Linked DNA regions of Actomonas aquatica. The main gene of each other region encodes a partner of the protein of the gene in region 2 in a complex. Links are inferred from orthologs where the notes say so. Each region holds a gene or a part of one and is shown on either strand. Other genes may lie near its edges.

The links. The genes of interacting proteins can lie anywhere in the genome.
Region 1: the proteins of dnaG (region 2) and dnaB are in contact, whole or in part, in a crystal structure (PDB 2R6A), measured with the Geobacillus stearothermophilus proteins. The link is inferred for Actomonas aquatica from one-to-one orthologs. Residues at the interface, in WP_049624496.1 of Geobacillus stearothermophilus: Lys456, Leu457, Leu458, Pro459, Ala460, Asn463, Ala464, Leu467, Leu535, Leu536, Ile537, Ala538, Gln544, Glu545, Asp548, Tyr549, His552; in WP_033016901.1 of Geobacillus stearothermophilus: Ser13, Glu15, Ala16, Gln18, Glu91, Leu92, Asp94, Ala95, Val96, Pro97, Thr98, Ala99, Ala100, Asn101, Tyr104, Tyr105, Ile108.

What each region holds. Positions count from the first base shown.
Region 1 is NZ_CP139781.1:5,909,692-5,914,305, reverse strand. Bases 1,315-4,276 are described here. They hold dnaB (replicative DNA helicase), read right to left. Parts: upstream 3,533-4,276; coding sequence 2,096-3,532; downstream 1,315-2,095. Other genes in these bases: K1X11_RS22655 (single-stranded DNA-binding protein), read right to left, coding at 4,257-4,276; rplI (50S ribosomal protein L9), read right to left, coding at 3,703-4,203; bamA (outer membrane protein assembly factor BamA), read right to left, coding at 1,315-2,061. Outside these bases: more of bamA, read right to left, coding at 1-1,314; more of K1X11_RS22655, read right to left, coding at 4,277-4,614. UniProt on the Escherichia coli protein: The main replicative DNA helicase, it participates in initiation and elongation during chromosome replication. Travels ahead of the DNA replisome, separating dsDNA into templates for DNA synthesis.
Region 2 is NZ_CP139781.1:5,639,387-5,644,419, forward strand. Bases 1-2,865 are described here. They hold dnaG (DNA primase), read right to left. Parts: upstream 2,432-2,865; coding sequence 569-2,431; downstream 1-568. Other genes in these bases: rpoD (RNA polymerase sigma factor RpoD), read right to left, coding at 1-553; K1X11_RS21555 (DUF362 domain-containing protein), read left to right, coding at 2,552-2,865. Also shown: more of K1X11_RS21555, read left to right, coding at 2,866-3,595; K1X11_RS21560 (NADH-quinone oxidoreductase subunit A), read left to right, coding at 3,659-4,036; K1X11_RS21565 (diadenylate cyclase), read left to right, coding at 4,063-5,033. UniProt on the Escherichia coli protein: RNA polymerase that catalyzes the synthesis of short RNA molecules used as primers for DNA polymerase during DNA replication.

The DNA of each region.
Region 1 (4,614 bases), 270 kb from region 2 along the record:
CGTGAGCATACCGTAGGTGTTACCACCGGTCGGCTCGTTGGTGATCGAGTCTTTGGGACCCACCTCGCGATATTCAAAACCGCGCAGGGTGTAGGGACCGCCCAGGAAGAAACGTTCGTAGAACGGCACCCGGTCAGTGTCTCCGTAGGAGTCGACGATACCACCACGGAGAATGACGGCCAGCACCTGCTCCTGGAATTCGAAGAGCGGGTAGAACTGGGACCCACGGAATTCGAGGCGGTAGTAATCCGCGTCACCGCCGACCAAGCCACCCGCCAGGTCCATGCGCAGTTCAACGCGATTACCCGAAGTGGTGTTGATGATCTTGTTACGCGTGTCGCGCTCCAGCGTGAAGCCGATCTTGGAAATGGACTGCTGCCCGGCGAGCGCCTGGATAACGGCCGGCGCGTTGGGCGAGATGTCATCGATTTCCACGACTTGGTAGGAGTAGGACAGCTGGCCGTTCACGAGCTCGAACAGGCGCTTGCGCATGTAGATCTCACCACCGGTGCGGATTTCGCTGTAGATGGCGGAATTGAAGTCGGAAGTCGTGCGGAACAGCGTGAAACCCGTGGCGAGCTGACGCTCGAAGAGCCACGGCTCCTCGAAGGAGAGCACCACTTCACTGGACTGATCACCCAGCTGCATGCGCAGACGGAACTTCTGGCCGTCGCCCTGGAAGAAGGAGCGGCGGTTGAAAACGTCGAAGTTGGACTGCGTGAGCTCCGCAAAAATCACCGCACGCTCAAGCGAGCTGAAGCCGGCGCCGAAGGTGAGGTTACCGGTGCGGCCCTCACGGACAGCGACCTTCATGTTACGGCGGCCCGGAATATTGGTGGATTCCGGCGTGAGGTTCACGTCCTCAAAGAAACGGGTATTATCCAAACGCAGCTTGGAAATCTCCATGCGGGAGGTGTCGAAGAGTTCACCCGGTCCGAGCACCAACTCGCGCAGAATCACGATGCTCTTGGTCTTGGTGTTGCCCTCGATACGCACGGATTCGACGTCGTAGGGGTCGCCCTCATCGATGATGTATTCGAGGTCAATATCGCCGGTCTGCAGATTCGGGATACGCAGCAAGGTCACACGGGCATCGAGGTGGCCGCCGCGGCCGTAGAACTTCTCGATCTCGGAAGCATCCTCATCGAGCTTCGAAGGCACGAAAACATCGCCCTTCTTATTCTTGAGACCCATGCGGATGAGTTCGCCCGGCACCATGGTGGCACCGGAAACTTTGACGTCACCGATACGATATTGGCGGCCTTCGTTCACGTTGATGGTGATGACGAGACGCTCCGGCGACGGGTAGTCGTAGATGATCTGTTCCGGCGGGATGGAAACGTCGAGGTAACCCTCTTCGCGGTAGAAATCGCGCAGGGTTTCGAGGTCATCCTCAAACACTTCGTCCTTGAAGCGGCCAGTGCCGAGTAGCCAAGACCACATCCACCACTTCTTGGTCTCCATTTCCTTACGGAGCTTGCGGGCCTTGATGTTGTCGTTGCCGGTGAATTTCACGCCCGCGATTTTCACCTTGTCGCCTTCACGGATCTTGAAGGTGACCGTGCCGAAACCGGTGGAGCGATCACGGTCGATCTCGTAGTAAATGGAGACGCGGTTGAAACCGATCTTCTGGTAATACTCGCGAATCTTCTCGGTGTCCTCCTTCACCTGACGTTCGTCGAGCACGAGATTGGCGCGGGACTTGATCTCCTTCTCGAGACGCTTGTCGCGCACGCGATCATTGCCGTCGAAGATGATCGCCAGCACGCGATAGCGCGGGGTGAGCTCGAAGACCAGATTCACACCGCCGGACGGCAGGGTCTCGCGCTTGACCTCGATGAACTCGAAGAGCGACGTGCGATACAGCGAGCGGATGTCGCGGTCGATCAGCACCTCGTTGAGGGGGTCGCCTTCGCGCAGCTGCATGTTGGCGCGAACAATCTGTTCGCTCACATTGGTGGCGCCTTGGAAGCGGATGATGATATCCTCGATGGTCTGGGGACTGCCTCCACCGAAAGCCTGCGCCAGAGCGGACGAGCCACTCCACGAGACCAAAGCCAATAAGACGATAAATCGAGCGATCCGAACGAGCGGATTACGTAGTGTAGTTTTCAAAGCGAGTGATGTCTCGGAGGAACGTAAGCTTCAAGTCTCCTACCGGTCCGTTTCGTTGCTTGGCAACGATTAACTCGGCGGAGTCTGCAGCCACTTGGAACTTCTCATCCGCGTCGCGCGGACGAGCCAACATAAGCACGACGTCAGCGTCCTGTTCGATGGAGCCTGATTCACGCAAATCGGAGAGTTTGGGAGTGCGGTTTTCCTTTTCGGCGGAACGGTTGAGCTGACTGAGAACCAACACGGGCAACTCAAGTTCCTTGGCCAAGGATTTTAGACCGCGGGAAATTTCCGCCACCTGTTGCTCACGCGGGGTTTTGGGGTCGGTGGGGCTGAGCAACTGGAGGTAATCGACGACGATAAACCCGAGCGGATGACGCGCATGCAGGCGACGGGCCTTGGCGCGTAACTCCATGATGGTGAGATGGCTGGAGTCATCGATGAAGATCGGCGCGCGCGACATCTCATCGGCCGCGTTCTGCAGATCCTGATACTCCTTGCCGCCTTGGCTCACGAAGCCCTCACGCAGTTTCTTCATGTTCACGCGGCCGCGTGAGCAGAGCAGACGCATGCCGAGCTGAGCCGCGCTCATTTCGAGCGAGAATACGAGCGTGCCCGTCGGCGTGCCTCGCTTCGGCATGGCCGCATGCTCCGCCATGTTGAGTGCCAGCGAGGTTTTACCCATCGACGGACGCGCCGCCAAAATGATCATTTCCGCCTTCTGGAAGCCGTAAGTCATGGCATCCAAGTCCTTGTAACCCGAGGAGACGCCGGTGATCTCGCCCTTGTGGTGCATCATCTTGTCGATGACGACCCAAGCGTCCTTGGCGGTCTGCTTCATCGATTTCGCGCCGTCGGACACACGCTCCTGCGTGACTTGGAAAATGTCCTGCTCGATCTTGTCGACGAACTCCTCCAGCCCGCCTTGGAAGTTAAAACACTGCTCGACGGTGCTGGTGCCGACCTTGATGAGCTGGCGTAACAGATGCAGTTCGCGCACCCGTTCGATAAAGTAGTCGGTCTGCGCCGTCGTGGGGATGCGGCTGCTGACCTGCATGAGATACGGCAGTCCGCCGATCTCATCGAGTTGGCCGGTCGTCTTCAGCTCCTCCGCCAACACCTCAATCGCCACCGGCGGGTTGGTTTGGTAGAGCTCGACCAGCTTTTCGAAGATGATGCGGTTGGCCGGCACGTAGAAGGCCGCCGGCGCCAGCTTCTTCTCCAAACACTTGGCGATGGAATCCGAACCATCGAGCAGACAGCACGATAGCAAATACTCCTCGGCCTCCACCGAGTGCGGAGCCTGCCGCCCCAGCGTCGGCATTTCCCCATCGGGTCCCCCTCTATCATCACCTCCACGACCGGGAGCGCGGCGGCGACGGAAATCGGAACGGGATTCGTAGGGAGCAGATTCCATAGGGGAAAACGGAGATGGCAACGACCTGTCGCGGACAAGGCAACAGGCGGAATGGAAAAGTTGTTGGGCTTGTCCACAAAGCCCCGCTCAAGCGGGACGAACGGGCCCTAAAACGACAACCGCCGCCAGCTGGGCAAGCGGGCGGCGGCCGGTAAAACAATCAGAAACGATTACGCATCGGCCTTGGCGGCCTCTTCGTCGGTGGTCTCTTCGATCGGGTTCTCCGACACGACGTCGAACGACAGCTCGACGCTCACATCGGCGTGCAACTTGATCTTGGTGGAGTGGTTGCCGAGGCTCTTGACCGGGGTGTAGAGGTGGATCTTCTTGCGATCGATCTCGACGCCGGCCTCGGTGATCTTCTCGTGCAGGTCGGCCGCGGTGATGGCGCCGAACATCTTGCCACCCTCGCCCGTTTGCACGGCGAAGGCGATGGAGAGCTTCTCGAGGTGCTTGGCGAGTTCCTGCGCACCGTTGAGCTCAGCTGCCTCGCGCTCGGCCCGACGCTTGCGCAGCGCTTCGACGCGCTTGCGGTTGGCGAGGGTCATCGGCGTGGCGTAGCCTTGGGGGAGGAGGTAGTTGCGGGCGTAGCCGGCGCGAACTTTGACTTGGTCACCCTCGCCGCCGAGGCCTTCGACGGGTTTGAGGAGGAGAACTTCAGTATTGGCCATGGGAGGAATGGATTAGGTGTTTGTTTGTTTTTTGGAAGGGAGCGACGCGCAGTTTAAAATGGCACGTCTTCATCGAGGTTGTCGTCGGCCGGGGCCGGGCGCGGAGCCCGCGGGGGCGGCGAATTGCGCTCGGGGGACGGGCTGTAATTGCCGCCACCACCGCTGCTGCCACCACCCTCATTGTCGCCATCCCCGCGCCCACCGATGAACTGGAAATTTTCCAGCACAACCGACAGACGGCTGCGTTTTTGACCCGTGTTTTTGTCTTCCCACTGGTCAAAGCGGAGACGGCCCTCAACGAAGAGCGCTCGTCCCTTGGTGCAGTATTTGGAGATGGTTTCGCCCTGTCGGCCCCAAGCCTCCACATCAATGAAGGTCGTTTCCTCGCGGGTCTGGCCGGAGCCATCCTTG
Region 2 (5,033 bases):
TGCGATCGAAGCGTTCCTCGCGGGTGAGGAGCTTTTCGCCGAGGTCGCCGATGTAACCGCCCACGATCGCGGCCTGGAAGAGGGCGCTCTGGGCGTTGAGTTCGGCGGTTTCAATGCGCTTGGAAATCTCGACTTCCTGCTCGCGGGTCAGCAGCGGGACCTGGCCCATCTGCTTGAGATACATACGCACCGGGTCATCGAGGATGTCGTTTTGGGAGGTGCGGGTGGCTTCCTCCTCGGCCTCCTCCATGCGCTGCTTGTAGTCCTCAACCTGATCCGGCTCGAGGATCTCGATCTCCAAGTTTTGGAGAATGGAAATAATGTTATCAAATTCGTCTTGGTTCTCGACGGACTCGGGCAGCGCCTCGTTGATGTCGTCCCAAGTGAGGTAACCCTGCTCCTTGGAAAGGCGGATGAGCAGGCGGATGCGCTCGTTGACCCCGCTGGAGGCGGCGTCGACGGCAGCAGACGAGTTGCCCTTCGTTGCGTCGATGGCCTTTTCGACGGCTTCGGATTGGGCGGAGGAGGAGGCTGACTTTGCTTTGCGCGGCATGGATTGAAAATGAAACTAGACAGCCGGCGCCAACCGGATGGGCTGACGAAGCTGTCCTTGGAGCTCTCGACGTTCTTTCAGCAGAGAAAATGCGTCAGGCTGAATTTCCGTAGCGGGTTTCGACAAAGCAAGTTCTATTTGGCGTAGGCGCAACCGCAGGGCGCGTTCTCTGAGCTTTTGCAGGCCTTCTTCGGCCGCCTTGAACGGTTCGTCGATTTGCGGAGAGTCGAAAAGCAGGGAGGCGATGAGGGCTTTTTCGGCCTCACTTTCCAGAATATCGCTGTCGGCCAGGTTTTGGGCGCCAGGCCAAGCATCGTGCTCAAACTCGGCCAAGACACGGTTGAGCAGCGCGCCGGCGGGGTGGTTGGCGTCGACCCACTCCGGAGGGAGGGCGTGGCTTAAGGGGGGGCCGACCTGCTCAAAGTGTAAGCAGAGGAGAAGGAGGTGGTGCTCGGGAGAGATGGTCTGCGGGCCGGATGGTCGTGGCTCGGGTGGCGGCTCTTCGCGGGCGGGGCTGGAGTAGCGGGTGCCGCGTTGGCGGAAGCGCTCAAAGTCTCGGGTCAGTGCCACCGATGAGAGGCCGAGGTGGCGGGAGGCTTCCTGGATGAACTCGTCGCGGGCAACTTCCGACTCGGCGGCGAAGATGATCTCGGCCAACGGATTCACGACGGCCGCTTTGCGCTCGGCGTTGGCTTGGGAACCTTCGGGGAGCAGTGCGCGGGCGGCGAAGGCCATGGCCGATTCGGCGTCGGCGCGCACCGCGTCGTAGCCGGCGAGGCCGCGTTCAAGGAAGAGCAGGTCCGGATCGAGTTTTTCGGCGCCTTTAAGGGTGAGGAAGCGCACCTCCAGGCCGGCTTTGAGGGCCATGGGCAGGAAACGCAGGGCGGCTTTTTGGCCGGCCCCGTCGCTGTCGAAGAAGCATTCGACCTGATTGTGGTAGCGGCGCAGCAAGGCGAGCTGGGTGTCGGTGATGGCGGTGCCTTGCGGGGCGATGGCGGTTTTGAGGCCCACGCTCCAGCAGCGGAGGGCGTCGAGTTGCCCCTCCACCATAACGAAGGGATGCTCCTCCTTGGCGTGCGTGCGGGCGCGATCGAGATTAAAGAGCAGGTTGCCCTTGGTGAAGATGGGGGTCTCGGGGGAATTGACGTATTTGGCGTCCTTGGCCGGATCGTTTTCCGGCGTGAGCTCGGTCTGGCGGGCGGTGAAGGCCACCACGCGGCCTTGATGGTCGCGGATCGGGATCATCAATCGGCCGCGGAAGCGGGGGCGCAGCGAACGTAAGGTCACCGCGGCGTCGTCGTAGATGAAGAAGAGCCCACACTGGCGGAGCGCGGCCTCGGAAAAACCGCGTTTAAGGAGGAGGGCGCCCAAGTCGCTGCCGTGGGCATCGGCGGCGCCGATTTTAAAATCCTCGGCTAGCTCATTGGAGAAACGGCGTTGTTTGGCCCAATAATCCCGCATCCAATTGCCCGTGTCGTTTTTGGCGCGGAAGGCTTCGTGGTAGTGTTGGGCGGCGATGTCGTGCAGCTCGAAAAGCTCTTGGCGCAGGGAACGTTCCTCCCGGCTGGGGCCGGCGCCCTCCTCGTATTCGATGGGGATGTTGAAGCGCTGGCCGAGGGCTTCGACGGCTTCGATGAAGTTCAGGCCCTCCGTCTCGCGCACAAAGGTGATCAAGTCGCCGGATTTGCCGCAGCCGAAGCACTTGTAGACGCCCATGTCGGCGTTCACGTGAAACGACGGCGACTTCTCTTGGTGGAAGGGGCAGAGGCCTTTGAAGCGGGAGCCGGCTTTCTTCAGCGTGACGCTGCGCGAGATGACATCGACGATGTTCACCCGCGCGCGGAGATCGCGGACGCAAGACGGTTTAACAAGAGGCATGGTGGCAGGGCCGGCGCGGGCACCGGGGCAGGGACATTTGATTCGGCGTTTGCGCTGTCAAGGTGCTGTGCCTTCTTTAAACGGAAACAACCTTCCCGCTTTCGCGTCTATCTAAGCTCCATGCGTCGCTTCGCTGCCTTTGCTCTCTTCTCCGTCCTCCTTTCACCTGCCTCAGTTCTGAAGGCGCAGGATGCCGCGGCACCGGCGGCACCGCAGCTGCCGGGCACAGTCTGGGAGGCCAAGTTGAATGGTTTCACACTGGCGGATTACAAACCCGAGGTGGAGGCCCTGTTGCAGCAATTCGAAGAGGCGGTGGGTCATCGGTTAGTCCCGGGTGAGAAAGCCAAGGTGGGACTGAAAGTTTACACCGACTCCGGGCCAGGGTTGGCCACGCCGGTGCCGCTGGTGCAGGCGGTCATCGCGGCGCTGCGGGAACGGGGCTACGAACGGGAAAATATCTTTCTGGTCGGGATGAATCCGCTGCGCCTGCGATTCACCGGCTACCTGCCTTCGCTGATCACGGGGGAGTCTCCTTTCGCCGGCCACCCGATCTACGTGCTCGAGTCGGGTAGCTTCTATGATCCGCAGTGGTTCTACGACAGCCCGCTGCCGACCCGTTTTAATCCGGTGTTTTTGGCCGACAAGGGCGAGGACGCCCACCAGGCCCGACTCGAAGCCAACCGTCGCAGCTTCCTTGCCACGCCGCTGTTTTTGGATGCCGACTTCTGGATCAACCTGCCGGTTTACACCGATCATCCGACGATCGGCATCAATGGTGCGCTGGTGAATGCGACGCTGTGGAACGCCTCCAACACGGCCCGATTCTTCAGCAATCCGAACAATGCCCCGGCGGCCGTGGCCGAGATGAGCGCGATCCCGGAACTGCGGCAGACGTGGCTGTTCACGATTGCCAGCCTGCAGCACTACCAGTTCGTGGGTGGTCCGGCCTTCAACTCGCTCTACACCGTTTCCGATCGTGAGGTTTGGCTCAGTGCGGACCCAGTTGCGTTGGACACGCTCATGTTGGATCGGATCAACCAACACCGTCGTCAGGCCGGTTTCCCGATCGTTTCGGAGGAGATCCGCACCCTGGAGTTTGCAGAGGTGCTGTCGGTGGGGAGTTCGTCAAATTTGCCTCAAAGAATCGTGCCGGTTGATGGTTAGACAAGTCGGGGGCGAATTTCCCCTTGTCACCTTCCGGCGCCTGCGCCCTGTATTTGGTTAAGCATGACTTCTGCCGCTTATCTTCCGCTACTGGTCCAAGTGATCCTCGCCGTGGTGATTGGTATCGCGATTCTGTTCGCGAACCACGTGGCGGCGCAGCGGGTGCGCAGTAAGAGCCCGATCAAGGACACCCCCTACGAGTGTGGGGTGAAGGGCGAAGGGATCGTGCACACGCGCTTCTCGGTTAAGTTTTATGTGACTGCGATGCTCTTCCTGCTTTTCGACATCGAGGTGGTTTTTCTCATTCCGTGGACGTTCGTCTATCGCGACTTCCTGGCCAACAACGTCGCCATCCTGTCTCCGATGATGTTCTTCCTGTTCGTGCTGGTGCTCGGCCTCTTCTACGAGGTCAAGAAGGGCGCTCTGGAATGGGAGAAGTGATCTGCGCATAGGAGGGAGCTTGGTGCATGCGGCTGGAAAAACTCATCGCTCGAAGCCGAATCCTCGAACTGCAGAGCACCGACATGCGCGGTGCGTTGGCGGAGATGCTGGCGGTTTGCGCGCAGCGCTTTGAGGACCTGAAGACCGAACCGCTCCTGCGCGGCCTGATGGCGCGGGAAGCCACCATGACCACCTACTTGGGGCATGGCGTGTCGTTGCCGCACGTTCGGGCGCGCTTGGGCCGTCGCTACATTCTCGCCATCGGGCGCAGCAAGGACGGGGTGCTGAATGATGGCTCCGAGGAAGAACGCTCGAAGCTCGTGCTCATGCTCCTCGCCGATGAAAAGTCGCGAGACTATCTGCAGGTTCTGGCGGCCATCGCCCGCCTGGTGAAGGATCCGGAGCTGGTCGCATCCCTGATTTCTGCGGAAACGGGTGAACAGCTCTATGAGCGCCTCATGGCCGGTCTCGGTGGCATGCAGGTGCGGCGTCTGCCCAAGAAGCAGAACCGCATGAACCGCCTGATGATGCGGGAGGCGGAACGCGTGGCCAAAGGCGCGGATTGCGACGCGATCCTGGTCATGGGCGATACCTTTGTTGGTGGCATCGATGCCTCGATGTGGACGGCCAAAATCAAATCCATCCTGGTCACCAGCACGGGGTCCGATGGAAACAGTGTTTTCGATTCTTTCGCCGAGGTCGTGCAGGTGCGGTCGTTTTCGCCGCAACGCTTGGCGCAGGTGCGCAGTGCGATTCTGGTGTCCCTGACCCGCGGCATCGTCACTTTCACCGACCGGCTGTGCTGCATCGGTGGGGTGCAGGGCAGTAACCAATTTGATACGGTGGGTGTCGTGGAGGTTGAACGGGAATTCCAGACTCTCCTGACCGGCCAAAACGACCTTTTGCCCGACGACGTGAAACCCGAAGTCTTCGAGCGGGTCATCGCGGTCGCTTCGGAACTCGGCATCGAAGGTCGCGAAGGCAAACCCGTGGGCTG